3 regions of the Bradyrhizobium sp. CCGB20 genome follow, and region 1 is predicted to be linked to each of the others. Evidence: predicted binding sites of a transcription regulator. Region 1 holds the regulator's gene; each other region holds the start of a gene.
The links. The regulator LexA, encoded in region 1, represses DNA repair genes until DNA is damaged. The targets are predictions, from matches to a motif close to TGTTCNNNNTGTGTTCNG.
Positions count from the first base shown of each region.

Region 2: recA (recombinase RecA) is a predicted target of LexA. The motif match lies at 1,406-1,423, and genes of this name have one in related genera.
Region 3: NLM15_RS41710 (DNA recombination protein RmuC) is a predicted target of LexA. The motif match lies at 1,796-1,813, and genes of this name have one in related genera.

Region 1 is NZ_JANADN010000001.1:5,155,266-5,158,539, forward strand. Features, by position in the region: gene glp (gephyrin-like molybdotransferase Glp) at 73-1,284, shown strand; gene lexA (transcriptional repressor LexA) at 1,461-2,162, shown strand; gene NLM15_RS23835 (hypothetical protein) at 2,373-2,573, shown strand; gene NLM15_RS23840 (hypothetical protein) at 2,765-3,199, shown strand.
Region 2 is NZ_JANADN010000001.1:6,200,267-6,203,540, forward strand. Features, by position in the region: gene NLM15_RS29100 (hypothetical protein) at 1-125, opposite strand, end outside; gene recA (recombinase RecA) at 225-1,313, opposite strand; gene NLM15_RS29110 (hypothetical protein) at 1,533-1,781, shown strand; gene NLM15_RS29115 (hypothetical protein) at 2,453-2,644, shown strand; gene NLM15_RS29120 (hypothetical protein) at 2,680-2,835, opposite strand; gene NLM15_RS29125 (hypothetical protein) at 3,084-3,251, shown strand.
Region 3 is NZ_JANADN010000001.1:8,843,444-8,846,717, reverse strand. Features, by position in the region: gene NLM15_RS41715 (MFS transporter) at 1-374, opposite strand, end outside; gene NLM15_RS41710 (DNA recombination protein RmuC) at 566-1,765, opposite strand; gene def (peptide deformylase) at 1,936-2,460, shown strand; gene fmt (methionyl-tRNA formyltransferase) at 2,605-3,274, shown strand, end outside.

The DNA of each region.
Region 1 (3,274 bases):
CCTCCGCGCGCGCGCTCGGCTAAGACTCTCGCCGCCGATTTGCCCGAACGGGCACAGCTGGAGTTTTCACCCGTGGCCCTGATGCCGGTTTCCGACGCGCTTGCCGCGGTGCTGGCGGGTGCAGAGCCGCTGCCTGAAGAGATGATCGCGCTCGACGCAGCCTTCCACCGCGTGCTCGCCCGCGACGTCGCGGCGCGGCGCACGCAGCCACCCCAGGCCATGTCGGCAATGGACGGCTATGCAGTGCGGGCGGCCGATGCGGCGAAGATCGATGCCGCGCTCACCGTGATCGGCGAGGTCGCGGCGGGCCGGCCGTTTGCGGGAACGGTGGGCGCCGGCGAAGCGGTGCGGATCTTCACCGGCGGCGTCGTTCCCGATGGCGCGGACGCGGTCGTGATTCAGGAGGACACGGTTGCGGATGGCAAGCGCATCACGATCACGGAAGCGGCCGTTACCGGGCGGCACATCCGCCCCGCTGGCGTCGATTTTCGCGAGGGCGACGTGCTGCTGCGCGAGGGCACCCGGCTGACCGAGCGCGATCTGGCACTCGCTGCCGGGATGAATCACCCTCGACTGCCCGTCCGCCGCCGCCCGAAGGTCGCGATCCTCGCCACCGGTGACGAGCTGGTGATGCCCGGCACGACGCCCGGCCACGGCCAGATCGTCTATTCCAACGGCTATGCCCTGCACGCGCTCGCCCGCAGCGAGGGCGCCGACACCACCGACCTCGGTATCGCCGCCGACACGCTGGCGGCCACCACGGCCGGCATCCGCCGCGCGCGCGCGAGCGGCGCCGACATCCTGATCACGACCGGCGGCGCCTCGGTCGGCGACCACGATCTGGTCCAGCAGGCGCTGCGGGACGAAGGCATCTCGATGGCGTTCTGGAAGATCGCGATGCGGCCGGGCAAACCGATGATGAACGGGCGGCTCGGCGCGATGCGTGTGATCGGCCTGCCCGGCAATCCCGTGTCATCCTACGTTTGCGGATTCCTGTTCATGGTGCCGCTGATTCGCGCGCTCGCGGGCCGTTCGGCGATTCATCATCGCCGCGAACGCGCGGTGCTCGGCCGCGACGTCGGCGCCAACGACCAGCGCGAGGATTATCTGCGCGCGCGCCTGGAGCTGCGCGACGACGGCACGCTCACGGCCGTTCCCGTCAACCATCAGGATTCCTCGCTGCTTGCGAATCTCGCTGCGGCACAGGCACTTCTCGTGCGCCCGCCGTTCGCGCCGAAGGCCGAAGCCGGCACGCCTTGCGAGGTGCTGCGGCTGCCCGTCTGAGCGCTTCGTTCGCGTGCGTTCCGCGAAGTTTGTGGCGTTCACGGTAAATTAAGCAGTTGCGGAACATGTATCGAACATATAGTGTCCGTTCATGATTTGTTTCGAGCATGCAGCGACTTATCGCTGAATTCAGCGTCTCGGAATCGAACGACATCAACCGGGGGATTTTGGTCGAGATGTTAACGCGCAAACAATACGAGCTCCTGCGGTTCATCAGCGAGCGACTGAAGGAAAGCGGCGTGCCGCCCTCCTTCGACGAGATGAAGGACGCGCTCGACCTGCGCTCGAAGTCGGGTATCCACCGCCTGATCACCGCGCTCGAGGAGCGCGGCTTCATCCGGCGCCTGCCCAACCGCGCCCGCGCCATCGAGGTGATCAAGCTGCCCGAGCTTCAGGCCGCCGCCGGCAGCCGCCGCGGCTTCACGCCGAGCGTCATCGAAGGCAATCTGGGCAAGGTGCGCACGACGTCCAGCCCGCCGGCGGACGACGGCGAGCGCCCCGTTGCGGTGCCCGTGATGGGCCGCATCGCGGCCGGCACGCCGATCGAGGCCCTGCAGACCCGCAGCCACACCATCAGCGTACCGCCCGACATGCTCGGCTCGGGCGAGCATTACGCGCTCGAAGTGCGCGGCGATTCGATGGTCGAGGCCGGCATTCTCGACGGCGACATGGCGCTGATCCAGCGCAACGAGAGCGCCGATACCGGCGACATCGTGGTGGCGCTGATCGACGACGAGGAAGCAACCCTGAAGCGCTTCCGCCGCCGCGGCGCCTCGATCGCGCTCGAGCCCGCCAATGCAGCCTATGAGGTCCGCATCCTGCCGCCCAACCGGGTGAAGATCCAGGGTAAGCTGATCGGGCTGTACCGGAAGTACTGAGACCGGACGTCCTGCTATCGGTGATTTGGCGCCTCTCGCGCACTTTTCGATCGGCATCGCCGATCCGGCATTGGAGCGGACGATTGTCCGCTTCCGCTGGATAGTCTTTCTGGTTTCGCGCAGATTATCCGGCCCCTCCTCCGGCGCTACATCCTCGGCACGTCGCACGAAGCAGCATTGCTTCGCGCCCTCTGGGTTCGAGGAGAAGTCATGCGCAAGATCATTCTGGGCACAGTCGCCGCGGCGCTGATCGCAGCATCAGCGTCGCAGGCCTTCGCCGCGCAATCGCAACACCATGTCCGCAAGGACGCCGCTGCGGGTAAGCAAGTCCGGAATGCCCCCAACGCCGTCGCGCAATCGTCGCGGCCGGACTGGCCGTATTCCGGCTGGTCGGCGCCGGCAGGGCGCTGACACACACGTCCGGAATGCGCGGGAGCAGGCTTTGTTCCTCATGGAGCCGGAAAAGATAATGTGATCGCGGCCTGCGGCGGCGAGCCGCAGATTTGCCTACAAGCGGGCAGACGCTAACATGCTTCCACTCTGATAGAGGCCTGCGCCTCGAGAAGAGACGCGGGTCGCTATCCCTGCAAGAGGAGCACCCGATGTGTGACTACAGCCTGCATGCCGTCGCGTCGCGTCCTGCTGAAGTCGGCGAGACGGTCGTCACGACAACCTTCCGCGGCACCTCGACGCGCGGTTTTGCCTCCGCGGCCGATCCGACCGTCGCGGTCTGCCTGCTGCCGGGAACGGAGCTCGCCTTCGCCGACAACGTCCGCTACGACAATCGCTGGATCTGGACGCGGACCGTGAACTCGCGCGTCGGCAAGTTCGGCAAGATCGATCCGCACATTCCCGATCGCCATCATGATGCGATCGAATTCCCCGACGGCAAATACGTGTTGGTGACGCAGCTTGTCGAAGGCCAGCGCGCGACAGTGCTGCAACTGCCGGTGACCCAGCCGGTCGGCGAGCGTGAGCACAAGCCGCAGATCACCGCCGAAAGCCGGCCGACCATCACCCGCCTGCCGATCGGCTGACACAGCCATCCCGGCCGGCGGGTCGGGCCAGGATTGAAATTGCCATCGCCGGCCGAGGCCGGCGAGATGGTATCG
Region 2 (3,274 bases), 1.0 Mb from region 1:
TCGAGGTGATGCGAGGTGGGTAACATTCCCGAAACGAACCGAAAGATCAGCGGGACGACCATGTCGGCACGGTTCGCGTGGATGAGACCAACGCCGGACGAGCTGGTCAGGATCACACGTTTCATTGCCCCGGCGCCCTACTCCAAAACGAAACGGGCACTGACGACGTCGGCAACTCAACGTCCTCAGCGCCCGCTCCTCGCGAAAATTTTTCGCGTTACGGCTTACTCCTCCGCGGGCTCCTCGCCGTCGGCGTCGCGCTCGGGGGTGCCGGCCAAAATCTGCTCGGCGATCAGGCCGGAGTTCTGGCGGATCGAGGTCTCGATCTTGGCGGTGATGTCGGGGTTGGCCTTCAAGAACGCTTTCGAGTTCTCGCGGCCCTGGCCGAGGCGCTGGCTGTCATAGGAGAACCAGGCGCCGGACTTCTCGACGATGCCGGCCTTGACGCCGAGATCGAGGATCTCGCCCATCTTGGAGACGCCCTCGCCGTACATGATGTCGAATTCGACCTGCTTGAAGGGCGGCGCCAGCTTGTTCTTCACCACCTTGACGCGCGTGGTGTTGCCGACGACTTCGTCGCGCTCCTTGATCGCGCCGATGCGACGGATGTCGAGGCGGACGGAGGCGTAGAATTTCAGCGCGTTGCCGCCGGTCGTGGTTTCCGGCGAGCCGTACATCACACCGATCTTCATGCGGATCTGGTTGATGAAGATCACCATCGTGTTGGACTTGTTGATGGAGGCCGTCAGCTTGCGCAGAGCCTGGCTCATCAGACGGGCCTGCAGGCCCGGCAGTGCATCGCCCATCTCGCCTTCGAGCTCGGCCTTCGGCACCAGCGCCGCGACCGAGTCGATCACCATCACGTCGACCGCGCCCGAGCGCACCAGCGTGTCGCAGATCTCCAGTGCCTGCTCGCCGGTGTCCGGCTGCGAAATCAGGAGCTCGTCGATGTTGACGCCGAGCTTGCGGGCATAGACCGGGTCGAGCGCGTGCTCGGCGTCGATGAAGGCGCAGATGCCGCCCTTCTTCTGGGCTTCCGCCACCGTATGCAGCGCCAAGGTGGTCTTGCCCGAAGACTCGGGCCCGTAGATCTCGACGATACGCCCCTTGGGCAGGCCGCCGATGCCGAGCGCGATATCGAGCCCGAGCGAGCCGGAGGAGACCGCCTCGATGTCCATGGAGCGGTCGCTCTTGCCGAGCTTCATCACCGATCCCTTGCCGAACTGGCGCTCGATCTGGGAGAGCGCGGCGGCCAGGGCTTTACTCTTGTCCATGGAAGATCCTTCGACGATACGCAGGGCAGTGGCGGACATTGGGTCGTGCTCCTTATGGCGAGGATTCGCGTGAGGGACAAACGATTGGCGAGGCGGCTCGTCGATAAAAGCAATGTACCCCATCTGTTCTCTGTTCGCAATATGTTCTTTTGCAGATTTTGGTGCTGTCCGTATGCGACCCCTTGTGTCCTAAGTTCAGTTTCAAGCTGCCCTGATTTGCTTTAGCGATAAGATGGTTCCCAAAGGGGAGCGCGCCTCATGAAGGAAATGCTTGCGCATCTGGCGATGCTTCGCGAGCAGATCGCCGAATGCGAGCGGCTTCATGATTCCGCGACAAGTGAAATCAGGCGCGACCTGTTCGCGAGGCTGCTCACGCGCTACCGGGCCATCGCGACCGAGCTGGAGCGGGCGATTGCAAAACTGCCACCGCCCAGCACCTTCCTGGGCCGCAAAACCCGAGAGCCCTTTCCCAAACAAGAGCCCTTTCCCAAAGAAGGACAGGAGTAAGGCCGCCCCAGTTGGCTGCCTCGGCAAAACGATTTGAAACCACAGGCTGTCGGTATTTGGGTGCCCAGTTCCCGTCCGCGGGTGTCCCTTAACGCGACATAAAACCTTGGCACAACTTGTGCAGACTAATCAGTACCGGGTTTTGCTAACCCACCCGGGGCTGGAAAGCCGCCGCCCGCGATTATTTAAGCGGGCGGCGTTTTTGCTTTCTGCCCGGCACTCCGGGGCTGGCAAGAGTGCCAAGAAATCCCATGCAAGCATAGATTGAGGCCCTGCGCGTTATCCTATGTGAAAACGCAGTGTCCTAAATCGATTGTCGGGGCGCCCCAATCAGGCCAGCACCGGCCCCCGGGTTGTCCGAATTTGGATTTGGACGACCACCCAGCCTCAGTCGGCGGCCTCTATCCCCGGCGGGAATGGCCGCCCTGGCGACGGCCAGCCCTGAGCGCCCTCATGCCCCTCTGCGGATCCCAAGCAAAGGGCCGCTGCTTTGCGACAGCGGCCCCTCCCAGGTTTCAAAATCTTCGAAATGAAATCTTCCAGCCTCCACCGAGAGGGCGCCGGGTCTTCTTCCGCTTCCGAAGGAGACCTTGAATTTCAAAGCTACAATTTGTAACGCTAATATTTGTAGCGCTACATAGCGTACTGATCGAACAACCTCAGGAGGCATCATGAAGTCAATTCTCAGGATCGTTCTCGCGCTGTCCGTCTTCGCCGGATCGATGTCGGCGCACGCCCAGATCTCGAATGCCGCGACGTCATCGGGCACACTGAAAGCCGGCGCAAAGATTACGAAGAAGTCTCAATTGCACGACGGCTGCCACAGCAGGTACGCCCAGATGCGGGGCAAGCCCTGCCACTAGCAAACAAGCGATCCAAGGTAAGACGCAAGGCCGCCTTAGCTGGCGGCCTTTTTGATTTTGCCCGATCCACCGCATTTCGTGCAGGGACGAAACTCGATCTTTTCACCAAGGCGAATGGGTTTCATGCCGGTGTCCTGACCCGTCCCGTCACATTCGGGGCAGCTGTGTTCGACTTCCTTCTGCTCGGTCATGTGCGCCTCTCACCGTTCAAGCTTACTTAAACGTGTATTTTGGGGCAATGCTTCTCATCCAGGCGAGCCGGCCAAAATGGTTTCGCAAGCATTCAATCGCCGCCACGGGTCAGCCTTCGACTGAAGATGACGCGCATCAAAGACGCATTGGCTGAGCGCCGTCATAATTCCGCAATCCTGCGGCACCGAACCTTTCTGCGGTGTCCGGCTTTCTCCCGGATGAGACCGCAACGACGGGGATCTGGATCATGACGGAAGACACGCACAACGAAGCCGTCAGGCGCAATCACCTCCTCGAGGCGGCGCAGGAGGAGATGGTGAAGTTCGAGCGGAAGGAGAACGAGTTTCGCAAGAAGGACCGCGAAGAGCGCGCCGCCGAACTCCGCCTTCCCCTCGGCGAGATCAAGGTCCACTAAGCCTGACCGGCTTTGGATCTGAC
Region 3 (3,274 bases), 3.7 Mb from region 1:
GCGGGGTCGGTCATCGCCAGCAGCAGGATCGCAATGATCAGCAGCAATTGCGAGAACAGCAGCCAGCCGCGCCGCCGCCCGAACGCGCGGGTGAACAGCGGCACATGCAGCGCGTCCACCAGCGGCGCCCACAAGAATTTCAGCGTGTAGGGCGTGCCGACCAGCGCAAAAAGCCCGATGGTTTTCAGATCGACGCCCGCCTCGCGCATCCACACCAGCAGCGTCGAGCCCGACAGCGCCAGCGGCAGCCCGGACGAGAAGCCGAGGAACAGCACGATCAGCACCCGCGGTTGCAGGTAAACGGCCAGGCCGTCGCGCCAGGAGGTCGCAGGGGCGGAGGTCGCGGCGGGGGATGTCGCGTCGGGTGCGGTCATGGGGAGGTGTTAGCAGATTCTGGGGGAAAAGACTCGCGGTAGCCGGTGAGGCGGGAATGGCTTCGACACTTTCAGTGTCATCGTCCGCGAAGGCGGACGATCCAGTAATCACCAGCACCTCGACTCAACAACGATCGCCGCGGCGTACTGGATGCCCTGCCTTCGCGGGGCATGACAGTGTGCCTTAAATCCTACTCCCCAGCCTGGAGCTTCCTTGGAAACAGCTCCGGCGCACCGGTCGCCACCAGATGCGGGCCATCCGGCGCTTCGGTCTTGCTGAAATCGAGCTCCTCGATTCGGCCCGCGCGCTTCTCGATCTTGTCGGCGGAGATCAGGATCTGGCGGACGTCCTCGTTCGCGTCGGCAAAGTGCTTCTGCAATTTGACCACGCGGTCGCGCAGGCGGCCGAGATCGTCGCCGAGCTTGATCACCTCGGTCTGGATCTGGTCGGCGGCATCGCGCATGCGCGCGTCCTTCATGATCTGCTGCATCACCTGGATCGCGAGCATCAGCAGCGAAGGCGACACCAGCACGACGCGGGCGCGGTAGGCCTTCTGGATCACGTCGTCGAATCCGTCATGGATTTCGGCGTAGACCGATTCCGACGGCACGAACATCAGCGCCATCTCCTGGGTCTCGCCGGTGACGAGGTATTTTTCGGCGATGTCGCTGACATGCTTCATCACGTCGCCGCGCAGCCGCTGCGTGGCGATGCGCCGCTCCTCGTCGGTGCGCGCATCGTGCAGCGCGGTCATCGCCTCCAGTGGAAATTTTGCGTCGATGCAGAGCGGTCGCTGGTCGGGCAGGAACACCACGCAATCCGGCCGCTTGCCCGTCGAGAGCGTGAACTGGAACTCGTAGGAGCCTTTTGGCAGGCCGTCCTGGACGATCGCCTCCATCCGCGCCTGGCCGAAGGCGCCGCGCGACTGCTTGTTGGCGAGCACGTCGCGCAGGGTCGTCACCTGCGTGGTGAGATCGGTCAGGTTCTTGTGCGCGCTGTCGATGATGCCGAGCCGCTCGTGCAGCGCGCGCAGGCTCTCCATGGTGTTGCGGGTCGAGTGTTCCATCGACTGGCCGACACGATGGGTCACCGAATCCAGCCGCTCGTTGACCGCCCGCGCCATCTCGGCCTGGCGGCCGGCCAGCGCCTGGGTCATGGCATCCACCCGGCCCGAGGCCTCGCTCTGGGCGTGCAGCACCTGGCTGAGGCGTTCCTCGAGCTCGTCGGCCCGGATCGCGTGCGCCATCGCGAGTTCCGCGCCGCGCCGCCCGGATCGCCCGATCACGACGGCAATCACCACCAGCAGGATGAGGACGAGGGCGCCGAAGCCGATCAGCGCATCGATGACTCGCACCGGCCAGTCGCCCAGCATGAAAATGATCTCGTTCATGGCGCCCTTCTAGCCGATTCGCGCACCCAAGCGAACGAAGAGGGAACGTGGGCGGTTAACAGCCCCCTAATTTTTATGGTTAACGAAACCTGAAGTTTTATGGTTAGCGGATCGTTAACGGAGTTCCTGGCCGCATTGACCGCATCCGGCGCGCGGCTTAAATCGCCGCCATGGCCCTACGAGAAATCATCATCCTGCCCGACAAGCAGCTGCGTCTGGTCTCCAAGCCGATCGAGAAGGTCACGCCGGAGATCCGCAAGCTTGCCGACGACATGTTCGAGACCATGTACGACGCGCCCGGTATCGGGCTCGCGGCGATCCAGATCGCGCAGCCGCTGCGGCTGATCACCATGGACCTCGCCAAGCGCGACGAGAACGGAGAGACCAATCCGGAGCCGCGCGTCTTCATCAACCCCGAGATCATCGCATCCTCCGAGGATCTGTCGATCTACGAGGAAGGCTGCCTGTCGATCCCCGAATATTACGAGGAGGTCGAGCGGCCTGCGAAGGTGCGCGTGCGCTTCACCGATCTCGACGGCAAGGTGCACGAGGAGGACGCCGAAGGCCTCTACGCCACCTGCATCCAGCACGAGATCGACCATCTCAACGGCGTCCTGTTCGTCGACTATCTGTCGAAGCTCAAGCGCGACCGCGTGATGAAGAAGTTCGAGAAAGCCGCCAAGCGCGCGGAGTGAGGTTCCCGTCATTCCGGGGCGATACGCAGCATCGAACCCGGAATCTCGAGATTCTCAGGTGCGCAATTGCGCACCGTAGTTCGGCTCTTCGAGCCGCCCCGGAATGACTGTTACTGGAATTGCGTCCTTCGCAGGTTTTTTCCAATGCCCCTCCGCCTGATCTTCATGGGCACGCCCGATTTCTCCGTGCCGACGCTGCTCGAGCTGGTCTCGCACGGCCACGAGATCGCGGCGGTCTACACCCGCGCGCCGAAGCCCGGCGGGCGGCGCGGCCTGCAATTGCAGCCGACCCCGGTCGAGGAAGCGGCGCGAAAGCTCGGCGTGCCCGTGCTGACGCCGAAGACGTTGAAGACCGCGGAAGCGCTCGATGAGTTCAGCGCCTTCGACGCCGATGCTGCCGTCGTCGTCGCCTACGGCATGATCCTGCCACAGGCCATTCTCGATGCGCCAAAGCTCGGCTGCTACAATCTGCATGCTTCGCTCTTGCCGCGCTGGCGCGGTGCCGCCCCCATCAACCGCGCGATCATGGCGGGCGACGCCGAGAGCGGCGTCATGGTGATGAAGATGGACGTCGGCCTCGACACCGGCGACGTCGCGATGGCCGAGCGCCTTCCGATCACCGACAACATGACCGCGATCGATCTGCACGACCGGCTCTCCCGGCTCGGCGCCGATCTGATGGTACGCGCCATGGCGGCGCTCGGGCGCGGCGGGCTCCAGCTCAAAAAGCAGAGCGAGGACGGCGTCACCTATGCCGCCAAGATCGACAAGGCCGAGGCGCGGATCGACTGGAGCAAGCCGGCGCGCGAGGTGC